Regions from separate parts of the Virgibacillus dokdonensis genome, predicted to be linked through region 2. Evidence: riboswitches for the same ligand, from Rfam matches in the RefSeq annotation. Region 2 holds a riboswitch; each other region holds the start of a gene.
The links. Region 2 has a riboswitch for thiamine pyrophosphate ahead of B2C77_RS14490 (ABC transporter substrate-binding protein). Riboswitches for the same ligand answer to the same signal wherever they lie in the genome.

Region 1 (3,193 bases), 710 kb from region 2:
TAACAAATTGTTTAGCCTCTTTTACCGCTTCATATAACGGCAGGCCTTTAGCTAAATGAGCGGTAATGGCTGCCGAGTACGTACAACCAGTGCCATGCGTACTTGTTGTGTCAAAGCGTTTGGAGTGAAAGGTATGCATCTTATGTCCATCATATAAATAGTCAATGGCATCTCCATGCATATGTCCACCTTTTACTAGGGCAGCCCGAGCACCATGTTTATCCACCATTTCTTTGGCTGCTTCTTGTAAATCGTTAACATCATGGATTTTGTTGCCAGTAATAAATTCTGCTTCTGGAATATTTGGCGTAACAACAGTTGCTAAAGGTAGAAGCTGTTCTTTTAAATAATCTCTTGCTTCTTCGGCAATTAAAGGATCGCCGCTAGTAGCAACCATAACAGGGTCCATGACGTAGTATGCGTCTGTACTAGTAAGTTGTTTTTGGATGACGCGCATCATCGATTCATTGGCAATCATGCCTGTTTTTAGACTGTGTACAGGCATGTCAGAAAAAACAGATTGCAATTGCTCATCTATCATATCAATAGGGATATGGTGGACATTTTGTACACCAGTTGTATTTTGTGCAACAATCGATGTGATGACGGACATACCATAAACAGTTAACTCTTGAAATGTTTTCAGATCTGCCTGAATACCTGCACCTCCACTTGGGTCAGTTCCTGCAATCGTTAATGCACATGGAATTGGTTTCAAATTATTCGCTTCCTTTCTTTATATAATTGCCAGTATATTTCGTGAACCATGATGGCTCATTTTCGAGCGAACTACTATCTAGAATGATTCCCAAACATATAAATAGTTATCATATAGTCTTGGACTTAAAGCCAGTTTAATACTGCCTTTGTATACGAATCAGCTTATCTGTATTCACGCGTGAAACAATAAACCACCCTAAAAAAGCTCCAGAAATGCTACTTGCTAAAAATGACGGGACAAAGAATAGAGCTCCGGCACTACTGTCCATGAATAAGCGAGCAATGGGTACGGCAAGCAAGGATCCTACAATTCCAGTCCCTATACTTTCTCCAATGACAGCCCATCGTTTCTTCTCAAATCTACGATACAGTAAAGCTGCAAACCATGCTCCTACCATGGCTCCTGGAAATGCTAATAAAGTTCCAAGTCCTAGCATATTTCGTAACAGACCAATCATAAAAGCTATTATTACAGCAGGTCCAGGTCCTAACGTAATAGCTGCCATCACATTAACAGCATGTTGCACGGGGTACGCTTTGGCAAATCCAGCAGGAAACCAAAGAAATTGTGCTGCTAGTGTGCCAATAGCAACAAAGACAGCCATTAATGTTAATGTGTATGTTTTTTTCATAGCATCACCTTGCTTTTGTCTATTTTACTAAGAGGAAAGTAGTGAAGAACAGCATTTTTAATAGAAGTTGCTGTAAGGTTTCTTTCATTCTAAACGGGAAGTCGTTGTCGACGAATAGAATAGAACAAAAGGAACAAGCATAACGCCATGTTACTTATCCTATAAACCTTATCTTTTCCTAACATGCAAAAAAAGTCAGACCCCAGACAGAACCTGACTTAGAAGAAGAAATATAGAAAGAGAATCTCTACTACTTCCCTCCGCTGGTCTTAACCAGATCAGGTCAATAAGAGTCAGAAGCTATTGCTTCTTCTCAGCCCATGATAGGCTCCCCTAGTAGTTCTTATAAAATATTCTACTAAAATATTAAACGCTAACACATCAAGCTTAACAAAATGGTAGATGTTTGTCATGGAAAAAGCTAGTACCTTTCCGCATCTTTATTACCTTGAATTGTACTTGCGTGGTTTAGAGATAGTTGTAAAGGGAAAATAATTGCCTGTTTTGAATAATGGCCTGCAAATCCACTTTCTATAAAATTACGGTCCATCTTTTATAGATGAAGTTAAAACATATTCAAAACTTTTAAAAGAAAGGTTAATAATTTCATGTGGACATGAATATGATAAGCATTACAAGATGGTTCTAAAATCCTAGTTTTTCATCGGTATATTAGAAACGCTTTCATGAAGAGGTGGTGACCTACTCCATGAGATTATAGAAGGATAAATCAGAAAGTGAAAGGAGGGGGAACAAATCTATTACAAAATAAGTAAATGCAAGATATTCCTTACAGGTGATAATGAACCGGGGAAAAAACTGTTTCAATAGACTGAATTTTTAGTTTGTTAACAAGATACCTATTTGCGAGTTTAAAATGTAAAGGCATGACAACATCCACCGCAAATATATGGCAAGAAACTATCTATTTCTAAAGTTGAGGTGCTTTAGAGTGGTGGAAATTTGTAAGAAACGAGGTGAAATCAGAATGTCCAAAGAAGTCATACTGGAACTAAAAGATGTCCATACGCATTTTTTTACGGAAAAAGGGGAGGTTCCCGCTGTGAATGGGGTTCGTTTATCTGTATGTAAAGGAGAGGTCGTTGGTATTGTTGGAGAATCGGGCTGTGGAAAAAGCGTCACATCCTTATCCATCATGCAATTAATACCTAGCCCGCCTGGCAAAATTGTAAGTGGTGACATTTATTTTAAAGGGGAAAATATCGTATCAGCTTCTCCTAAAAGAATGAAACAGATACGGGGAAATGAAATTGCTATGATTTTTCAGGAACCAATGACATCTTTAGATCCTTTATTTACCATTGGTAATCAAATGATAGAAGCGATTCGACTACACGAAAAAACAAGCAAAAAAGAAGCGCGTAACAAAGCGATTACATTATTAGAACTTGTTGGAATTCCTAGGGCAAATGCTATTGTCGCTAGTTATCCGCATCAATTATCAGGTGGAATGCGACAGCGGGTCATGATTGCAATGGCGATGGCTTGCGAACCAGATTTGTTAATAGCGGATGAACCAACAACAGCACTTGATGTAACGATACAGGCACAAATACTCGATTTAATGCGACAGTTAAATCAAGAAAAGCAGACAGCTATTCTGTTCATCACACATGATTTAGGTGTCGTTGCAGAGATTTGTGATCGCGTCGCAGTGATGTATGCTGGGCAAATCATCGAAGAAGGGACGACGAGAGAAATATTAAAATATCCTAACCACCCCTATACAAAAGGATTAATTCGTTCATTACCAAATGTGAAGAAAACAGAACAACAATTATATTCTATTCCAGGTACGGTTCCTAAGCCACAGAAGGAAA
Region 2 (3,193 bases):
AAAACTGTGAGTTCGTTGAAGGTTTTTGTATCCTGGAAGCAATTGGACGTGATACAAATTAATATTATGAATTAATGATGGAACAAGAAAGGATAAAAGACTTCCAACAACTGAATTCGAAAAAGAATGACTATATACAGGCAGCAGATGTACTAAATTATATTCAATACTTGCTTCTTGAAAATGAAATGAGGTTTTCCGGAACAAGAACACTAGGAAATGAAAAATTATTGCCACTTCCACATCAAATAGAAGCAGTATATGGCAGAATGCTTCAAGTACCACAGACCTGTTTTTTGCTAGCAGACGACCCAGGTGCAGGTAAAACAATTATCAATTATGGCAGGTATGCTGATGAAGGAGTTAAAAGCACGGGTAGTCGTCAATCGTATTCTTATTCTAGTTCCACCTTTTGTTTGGAAACAATGGCAAGCAGAACTGAGTGAGAAATTTGGTCTACATTTTCACATTATCAATCGGAATGTGGTAAATGAATATGGAGTAAAAAACCCTTTTGCGGGAAATTCCTGCTGTCTAGCTTCGTGTATTGGGATATACGTGATGATGTAAGAGTACTTATGCAAGAAGCTAGTTTTTTGACTTAATAATAATTGACGAAGCTCATAAAATGGCTGCTTATACACAAGGAACTGCTAAGAAGAAAACCTTTAGAACAAAACTCTATCAGTTGGGAGAAGCATTGCTAAGAAAATCGGAACATTGTCTGTTGTTAACCGCAACACCACATAAAGAGGATAAGGAAAATTCAGACATTTAATGGAATTAAATGATGAAGACGTCTTTTCTAGTATGAGTATGGATGAGCCAATCCAGGAAACATTAGACGTTTAAAAGAAAATCTCAGCAATTTTGAATGGAACACTGATTTTTCCAAAACGTACGTCAAAGACAATTCCATTTTATTTTAGAGTTATATGATGCAGTAACGGAATATGGAACTCAATATTTCAATCGAGCAATAAATAATGGTAGTCAAAGTACGGCATTTGCGATGATGTTATTGCAAAGAAGACTAAGCTCATCTATTGAGGCAACTCTATTTATCCTTAAAAAGAAGATATAAAAGGTTGGTTAAATTATATAAACAAACCGATAAGGAACGTTCAAGATTTTTAAGGAAAATCAAGAAACTAGATACAGAAAATTATTTAGAAGAGGGTCTTGAACAATAAGAGAAATGGAATGTTCCGTTGGAAAAGTCGGTAGATGATATAGACTTAAAGGAATTGAAAAGAGAAATTCTTGTTTTACAGGGATTAAATATACGCAGAGCTTGAAGACACGTTATTAGGGGGCAGTAAAACTTGCTAAATCCCTTCAAATATGGCATAGTTACTTATGGAAAGACAACTATATAATAGCATACAAGCGTTGTAGGGGGACCAGTGTTGCTGGTTGAGATTGTATCCTTAAGATACGGACTCTTAGAACCTGATCTGGGTAAAACCAGCGTAGGGAACATGTCGACAAGAAAGTATCATTTGCATGTGCAAAAAGCCCTAGGTGTACGTAATCGCCTAAGGCTTTTTTTAAACTCATGCGTGCTTTTCAAAATGATAAACATCCAATATCAACAACAAATCTAAGAGAGAATGGATTGTTGCTAGACTTCCCAATCAGGTTATTTATCCATCAATGAAGGGAAAGCTAAGTCGATCGTGAAATAAAGTTTTCCTTATTCTCTGCACCTTACATAGCTGTAGTTATACTGGAGGAGGAGACAGATTGAAAAGATTTATTATGCTTAGTTTGCTCATTGTTTTACTAACAGCATGCAATGCAAATGACAGTGAGCAAGGTAAAGAAGAAAAATCAGCAGATAAAGCACGAAAAGAAGTTTCTGTAGTGCTTGATTGGACGCCAAATACGAATCATACAGGACTCTATGTAGCGAAGGAAAAAGGTTACTTTGAAGAGCAAGGATTGGATGTTGATATTAAGATGCCAGGAGAAGCAGGTGCTGATCAATTAGTGGCTTCTGGTAAGGCTGATTTTGGTGTAAGTTACCAAGAAGGGATTACGGAAGCAAGAGTACAAGATATCCCTATTGTATCAATTGCAGCAGTTATTCAGCATAATACGTCTGGATTTGCCTCGCCAAAGGAAAAAGATATTACCGAGCCTAAAGACTTCGAAGGAAAAACGTATGGCGGCTGGGGTGCCCCCCTTGAAAAAGCAGTAATTAGCTCGTTGATGAAGCAAGATGATGCTGACGTTGAGAAAGTGGACATTGTTAATATGGGCGATACCGATTTCTTTACTGCGGTAGAACGTGATATTGATTTTGCTTGGATATTTTATGGTTGGACAGGCATTGAAGCGGAACTTCGAAATGAAGAGATCAATATGGTTTATCTTACTGATTATACGGAAAAATTAGATTACTATACGCCAGTATTGGCAACCAATGAAACGATGATAGAAGAAGACCCAGATACGATTAAGCAATTTTTAGCTGCTGTAACAAAAGGGTATGAACTAGCAATTGAAAACCCTGATGAAGCGGCCGAGATTTTAATTCAAGCCGAGCCTGATTTGGACGCAGACTTAGTAAAGGCAAGTCAAAAATGGTTAGCGGATAAGTATCAAGATGATGCAGCTAGATGGGGCGAACAAAAACTAGAAGTATGGGAAAATTATTCGACCTGGATGTATGACAATGATTTACTTGATAAGCCTCTTGACAGTGAAAAAGCGTTTACGAATGAATTTTTACCAAACAACTAAGCAAGAGCAAGGATTCGTTAAACAATAAATGAGCAAACGTCACATTATTTTGTGGCGAACACTTAGATTCAAAACAGAAGTAACGGAGGAGACGTCATGGCTAATGCACTTGTAAGTGTACAAATTATACCAAAAACGAAAAACGGGGAAGATGTAATTCCTTATGTAGATGAAGCGATTGCGATTATTGATGCTTCTGGGGTTCCTTATCATGTAAGCCCTTTGGAAACGACGATGGAAGGGGAATTATCCAACTTGCTTGAGATTGTGGAGAAAATGAACCAGCGGATGGAAGAATTAGGTTGTCCAAGCGTTATTTCGCAAGTGAAGATATTTTTCCAGCCATCAGGGGCTTCGATGGATACGTTAACGGAGAAATATCGGTAATGGATAGGAATGTATTGAGAAGAGGATGGCGGCCAGCTTTGGTCCTCATCCTTTTGAT
Region 3 (3,193 bases), 530 kb from region 2:
TGGAAATAGTAGGTCATTTACGAATCACATCAAGGTGTGATGATAAGCAAGCTGTTGCTTTTGAATCTAGGTCGTTTTAGATTCATTTGTCTGAAATTGGCGACACATTTGCTTGTTCTTGATAAATATGTATTTACCGTTTATTTATCTTCACTAGTGTATGGAAGCAGCAGGTGGTTTAACTTACAAATGCGTGGTCTAACTCCACCTTCTTTAGACGGTATCCGCTTTTAGCCTTATCTTTTTTGTCCATACGAAGTGAAGAGGTGAAAGTATGGAAGGATATAGAAAAAATAGTCATGCTGTGTATGATATTAAGTATCATGTCATATGGGTGACAAAGTATAGATATAAGGTTTTGGGCGGGCATATAGCGGTGAGAGTGCGTGATTTGCTAAGACAAGGTTGTGAAGCTAGGGGAATTACTATATTTGCAAGGAAGTGTTGGAAAAGACCACATTCATTTATTATTATCCTGTCCTCCAAGTATTGCTCCAAGTAAAATATTGCCGTATCTAAAAGGAAGATCATCAAGATTATTGCAGGATGAGTTTCCAGAACTCAAAAAGAGATATTGGGGGCAGCACTTGTGGGCAAGAGGATATTTTTGTGCCACCGTAGGGACGGTAACGGAAGAAATAATAAGAAATGATATAACAAATCAATTCAATGAAGGTAAGGACGAAATATTTAGTCTAGCTTTGAGGATGCTTTAGCTAAGGCCTTTGAGCAGGACTTTAGCCTGGGGAACGACTTTAGTCGTCGACATTTTTGTCTAAATCCACCTGCTTTAGCAGGTGGTCGTTTAAGAGCTACCTTCATCTCTCTGACTATTTATTTGAACAATAGCTATAAAAAATGGATGCTAAACAACTTTTAACGCTAAAAGCTGTTCAAAGAACAATTTATCGTTTATAATAGATGAAAATCATATACATAGAAACCACAAGGGGAGCCATTTGGCTGAGATGGAACGGAATCGTTCGAGACCCTTTGAACCTGTTTAGTTAGCACTTGCGTAGGGATGTGGGCAACAATGCTTAGGTTTATGCATAAAATGCTAGTTTGATTTACAAGGAAGATTCTGTGTGTAAAACGAACGTTTAAAGCATTTACCTTTTATACAATCAATGAACAACTACGTCGAACAATGCTGCTTCCCTTGAGGTTTCCGTGAAAGGGGAGCTTTTTTAATGAAAAATATTCGCTTATTAGTAATGATTGAAGCAGCATTTTTTGCAGCATTTGCCATGATTTTGGATTTTCTTCCTTCGATTAAATTATCACCAGCTATATCGATTTCTTTTGCTATGGTGCCCATATTTATTCTTGCATTTCGGAGAGGAATGTTGGCGGGTATATTAGCGGGTTTCTTATGGGGGTTATTGCAGGTAATGCTCGGTGATGCTTACTATTTGACACCATTGCAATTTTTTATTGAATATTTTATTGCTTTTGCTAGCGTTGGTTTTGCCGGAATACTCGCTCCTTTAATTCAAAATAATTATCAAAAAGGGAATAAACGAATTGCTTTGGCATGGGTTGTAGCTGCGACATTCATTGGTAGCATCGCGAGGTATTTTTGGCATTTTCTTGCAGGTGTCATTTTCTGGGGGAAATATGCCCCCGAAGGAATGTCGCCAGTTCTGTATTCATTTATAATGAATGGAACGACTTTTGTAGGTGCGTTTGTTTTTTGTACGATTGTTTTGCTAGTGATTTTAGCGAGTGCTCCGCGATTAGTGCAGGCAGAAACATTTATGACCAAAAAACAGGTGAAGAAAGCTTCTTAAATATAATTGCTTTCTTTTAAGACTACAAAGAAAAAACGAAAGCCGTGTTCTTTTATATTCATAGCCAACGTTTTTACTTTACACTATAGGAATGCATAATAGTTCATAGTATAAGAACTACAGCTTTCGCCATAAGATTTGAGATAAGCCAAGTTTTATAAAAATGACGTTGGCTATTAACGTTACATAACGATTAAACATCTTAGATCTTGCTTCAAGAATTGAAGTTGCTAGAGCTGGACAAGTTAACAGTCCAGCTCCACAAACAGTTCTTTCGATATGCCCTACGGATGAGTGAAAAACCGAAGTTTGAAATGGCAGTCTATTGTTGAATTTTCTAAATTATGTTAACAATAAGCCGTAAACAATTGCACTGACTTAGTGATATATTTTAATAGTTTTCTTTGCAAAGTAATTAATATGATATATAAATATAGAAAAATGTTGCAAATCGCTTTTGGATCAACGTTTTGTAACAGTTTTGTTTTAGAACGGATTCGTAGCCCATTGTAACGACTGTTTAATAAACATTCTCGGATGCAATTTTAATTGTGCTACCATGTATTCAGCTAAATCTTCGGCTTGCATGTATTTATCGTCATTTTTCTCCGCTAACTTTTCGCCGAAAGCAAGCTCTGTGGCAACAAGGCTTGGATTTAATGTGAAAACGCGAATGTTATTTCTGCGCACTTCTTGCATTAAAGCTTCGGACATACCTTGAATGGCAAATTTGGAAGCACTGTAAGAAGTCGAACCTGCTGTTCCTTTTATTCCGTTACTGGAGGAGATCATGATAATATCGCCTTGGTTTTTCTTAAGCATATGTGGTAAGACGGCACGGGTCACGTGATACGTACCGAACACATTCACCTCTAAAGTTTGCTTCCACGTTACTGGATCCATCTCTAGAAAATTATCAAATGTTCCAATACCTGCATTATTTATTAAAATATTTGCAGGCCCAAGCGACGTTTCTAGCTTCGCAACAGCCCCCTCTACTTCTTCCAACTTTGCTATATTAGCAACAGCATAACTGGCGTTAACGCCATATGTTTCTACTTCTCTTGCAACAGCTTCCAGTTTGGATTCCGTACGCGCAATGATGCCTAAATGAACACCTTCCTTAGCAAGAGCAAGTGCAGTTGCTCTTCCAATACCGCTACCAGCACCTGTAATATACGCAATCTTTCCTTTAATTTGTTGCCCCATCGTAAGTCATCCCCTCTCCCTTGATTCTTACTTGTATTGTAAGTATATCTTATATGAAAGAATAAATTCAAACTACAGACTCCTATCATGAGAAAATCACTCCCGCACGTCGTAAAGTCGCTCATGAACGTGGAAAAAGCGCTCGCCGCGTGGGAAAAGTCGCTCATCTTCTGGTTAAGTACGTTTATCGC
Region 4 (3,193 bases), on a different contig from region 2:
TGCAGGTCAATCGTCCTGCTTTCGCCGACAAAATCTTCTCCCCATACTTTCATAGAGATGTTACTCCGAAATAGAGCAATATTTTTATTGTTGATAAATAATAATAATAAGTCGTACTCTTTCGCTGTTAGATTAACAGTTTTTCCTGATTTGGTTACGACTCTGGAAAGCGTATCTATTTTTATATCAAACAATTCTATAAATTGTTTGTTTTTATCATATCTGCGTAAAACAGTTTCCACTCGGGCTAGTAATTCTACGATTTCAAAAGGTTTCGTTAGGTAGTCTTCCGCTCCAAGCTTTAACCCTTTTACTTTATCCGTTACATCTGATTTGGCAGTTAAAAATATGACTGGTATATCGTAAGGCTGGATATATTCTAGTAAATCATAGCCATTAATTTTGGGGAGCATAATATCTAAAATTGCTAAATCAAAATGATTTGCTTCAATCATATCAGCAGCTTGTTCTCCATCATAGGCACAGAAACATTCATATCCTGCATCTCCGAGACTCATTTTTATTAAGTCAGATATTGGTTTTTCATCTTCAACGATTAGTATTCGAACCATTGGGCAAACCTCCCTCTCTTTCATTATAAATTATCTGTGTAACAATGTTGTATCATATCTATCTGGTATATATATCCTTTCGAAATCTATAGGTTATAATAGGCTGTTAGCAAGCTATTGTATCGTTCTACCTAAGGAATAAAGAAAGCTACGACATGTCACCAAGTCTTTATGGTGATAGCCGTAGCTTTTAAATGATGAGCTTTACATTTTTAGGGCGGTTTTTTATGAAGTTAAAAATCTGTAGATCATGCCGCCTGATATTGGTCCAAAATAATTATTGCTTTTTTAGTTTATTGCTTTTAATAGTCATTTCAACGGATAAAGATTTGCAAAGAATTATAAGTTTTGGGCAGCAACAGGGACAGGCCACATGGCTTGATGTTCTGCCATGTCCCAGAACATATATTCAAAATAGCTCGTTTTCACAACGATATCTTCCAAGATGGTTAACTCGTGTTCTGGTTTATCTTCCGCAATTGTATTAATTAAATCAATGCAATCGTTAGCCAGTGCTGTAAAATCTTCGGAGGAATACATTTGTACCCAATTGCCATAAAATTCATGTTCCAAGGCGTTTGGCCAGGCTGCCAATGCTTTGCCAATGTAATTATAACTCCAAGCACAAGCGAGTACGGCGGCGACTGTATTTTCTATGCCACCTTGTTGTGCCACATTTAGCATATAACTTGTGTATGCAGTCGTTGTTGCCGCCGCTTCTGTTTCTTCTAATTCATCAGCAGTTATGCCAAACTTGCTTGCATAGTTACGATGTAAATCCATTTCCATATGCAAGGTTCCATGAAGTAAATTGGCAAACGTTGTCATTGTTGATAAATCATGTGCTTTCGCGCTTCCTAGTGCAAACAAGCGAGAATATTCTATTAAATAAACATAGTCTTGCTTCATCCAGTGCTTGAACTTTTCCTTATCAAGCCAACCTTCTCCTAACCCTTTTACAAACGGATGCTCCAAATAGGATTTCCAAATTGGCTCTACCTTTTTCCATAAACGATCTGTAAATAGTTGTTGCATAATACTATATTCTCCTCTCGATAATTGAAATTATTTTAATGCTAGAGAAGATGTGGAAACAACAAACCTTTGTAGTTCAGGATAAGACGTACTTGCATCTGGAGAAAATAATAATCCCCATTCTACGATGTAAATAGAATGGGGAAGTGATTGCCTGATTATTACTATTCATGCAAGTTGTCACTTCCCTACGCTAGTACAAACTAGATCAGGTTCAAAGGGTCAAGTTTCCTTTCTCAGCAATAAAATTGCTCCCCTAGTGAGATATATAATAACACTATGTATTGCCATTAAAGCATAGATGGTAGATTTAGGCAAAGGAAGTGAGGATAGTAGTAGGTTATTTGCATCTTTTTGGTCTATTAAAAGGCGCTCTCATCAGGTAGGATAAGGGTATTGTGTGTAAAGGAGAGGGTTGTTCATGCTTTTAGAAGTTATTGCTACGAACTTAACGGATGTGATAGAAGCAGAGCAGTATGGAGCAGATCGGATTGAACTTAGCCCTGCGATGGCAGAAATAGGGCTTACACCAAGTTACGGTTTACTAAAAAAAGCGGTTGAAGCTGTCCATCTGCCTATAAATGTCATGGTTCGTCCGCATAGTCAATCATTTGTATACAACAAATACGATATAGACACGATGAAGGAAGATATAGATCTGATTAAAAAGATGGGTGCAAACGGTATCGTTATAGGGGCATTGACTGCTGAAAAAACAGTTGATGAGGAAGTGTTGAAACAGCTATTAGATGTGGCTGATGATTTAGAAGTAACTTTTCATCGGGCGTTTGATTTTGCTCGTGACCAAGAAGAAGCGTTAGCATGCTTGGCACAATATAAGCAAATAACGACAGTGTTAACTGCAGGAGGTAACTATAAAGCACCTGATGCAATTCCGCAGCTACAACGATTGATTCATTTGGCTGCGGATACACATGTAAATATGATGGTGGGGCATGGTTTAAAGCCAGCAACCTTTGCTGATGTATACGAGCAAGTGAAACCCCATGCATTCCACTTTGGTTCTGGCGCTAGAAGGAACGATTCATTCGCATATAAACTGGATCGCAGCAAGATACAACAAATAAAAAATATACTCCAAAAATAAATCTGACATAGGTAGAGCCTGAGCTTATTAAACAAGCTCAGGCTCGCTTCATGCATTATTTTTTTGATTTCGGATTGAAAGCGTCCTTAAACCCTTCACCGATAAAGTTGATGGATAAAATAGTTAATGTAATTAATAAACCTGGTGGTAGCCAAATCCACCACAGATTTTCAAACGTGCCAGGATCGCGTGCTGCTTGTAGCATATTGCCCCAGCTTGGTGTACCGACAGGAACCCCAAATCCAAGGTAACTAAGTCCTGTCTCCGCCACGATCATCGCTGCTAATAACAGCGTTGCTTGAACGATAATCGTTGACATGACGTTAGGTAATATATGTTTAATCATAACTTTAGAAGGCCTTGTTCCAATGGATATAGCACTCAACACATATTCATTTTCTTTTTCCGACATTACCTTGCTTCGAATTACCCTTGCAGCCCCTGTCCAGCTAAGCAAGCTGATAACAAGAATTAATGC

Region 1: another riboswitch for thiamine pyrophosphate. It lies ahead of thiW (energy coupling factor transporter S component ThiW); the one in region 2 lies ahead of B2C77_RS14490 (ABC transporter substrate-binding protein).
Region 3: another riboswitch for thiamine pyrophosphate. It lies ahead of thiT (energy-coupled thiamine transporter ThiT); the one in region 2 lies ahead of B2C77_RS14490 (ABC transporter substrate-binding protein).
Region 4: another riboswitch for thiamine pyrophosphate. It lies ahead of tenA (thiaminase II); the one in region 2 lies ahead of B2C77_RS14490 (ABC transporter substrate-binding protein).

The regions. Positions count from the first base shown of each region.
Region 1 covers NZ_LT745763.1:3,451,342-3,454,534, reverse strand. Annotated here, with positions in the region: gene thiD (bifunctional hydroxymethylpyrimidine kinase/phosphomethylpyrimidine kinase) at 1-718, opposite strand, end outside; gene thiW (energy coupling factor transporter S component ThiW) at 855-1,352, opposite strand; TPP riboswitch at 1,591-1,697, opposite strand; gene B2C77_RS17685 (ABC transporter ATP-binding protein) at 2,341-3,193, shown strand, end outside.
Region 2 covers NZ_LT745763.1:2,737,709-2,740,901, reverse strand. Annotated here, with positions in the region: gene B2C77_RS14495 (hypothetical protein) at 75-446, shown strand; gene B2C77_RS21440 (DEAD/DEAH box helicase) at 629-778, shown strand; TPP riboswitch at 1,387-1,496, shown strand; gene B2C77_RS14490 (ABC transporter substrate-binding protein) at 1,747-2,748, shown strand; gene B2C77_RS14485 (thiamine-binding protein) at 2,845-3,135, shown strand; gene B2C77_RS14480 (ABC transporter permease) at 3,135-3,193, shown strand, end outside.
Region 3 covers NZ_LT745763.1:3,265,980-3,269,172, reverse strand. Annotated here, with positions in the region: partial or broken gene tnpA (IS200/IS605 family transposase) at 275-716, shown strand; TPP riboswitch at 939-1,042, shown strand; gene thiT (energy-coupled thiamine transporter ThiT) at 1,194-1,793, shown strand; gene B2C77_RS16810 (3-ketoacyl-ACP reductase) at 2,280-3,002, opposite strand.
Region 4 covers NZ_LT745762.1:293,584-296,776, forward strand. Annotated here, with positions in the region: gene B2C77_RS01740 (response regulator transcription factor) at 1-572, opposite strand, end outside; gene tenA (thiaminase II) at 912-1,607, opposite strand; TPP riboswitch at 1,776-1,875, opposite strand; gene B2C77_RS01750 (copper homeostasis protein CutC) at 2,029-2,715, shown strand; gene opp4C (oligopeptide ABC transporter permease) at 2,771-3,193, opposite strand, start outside.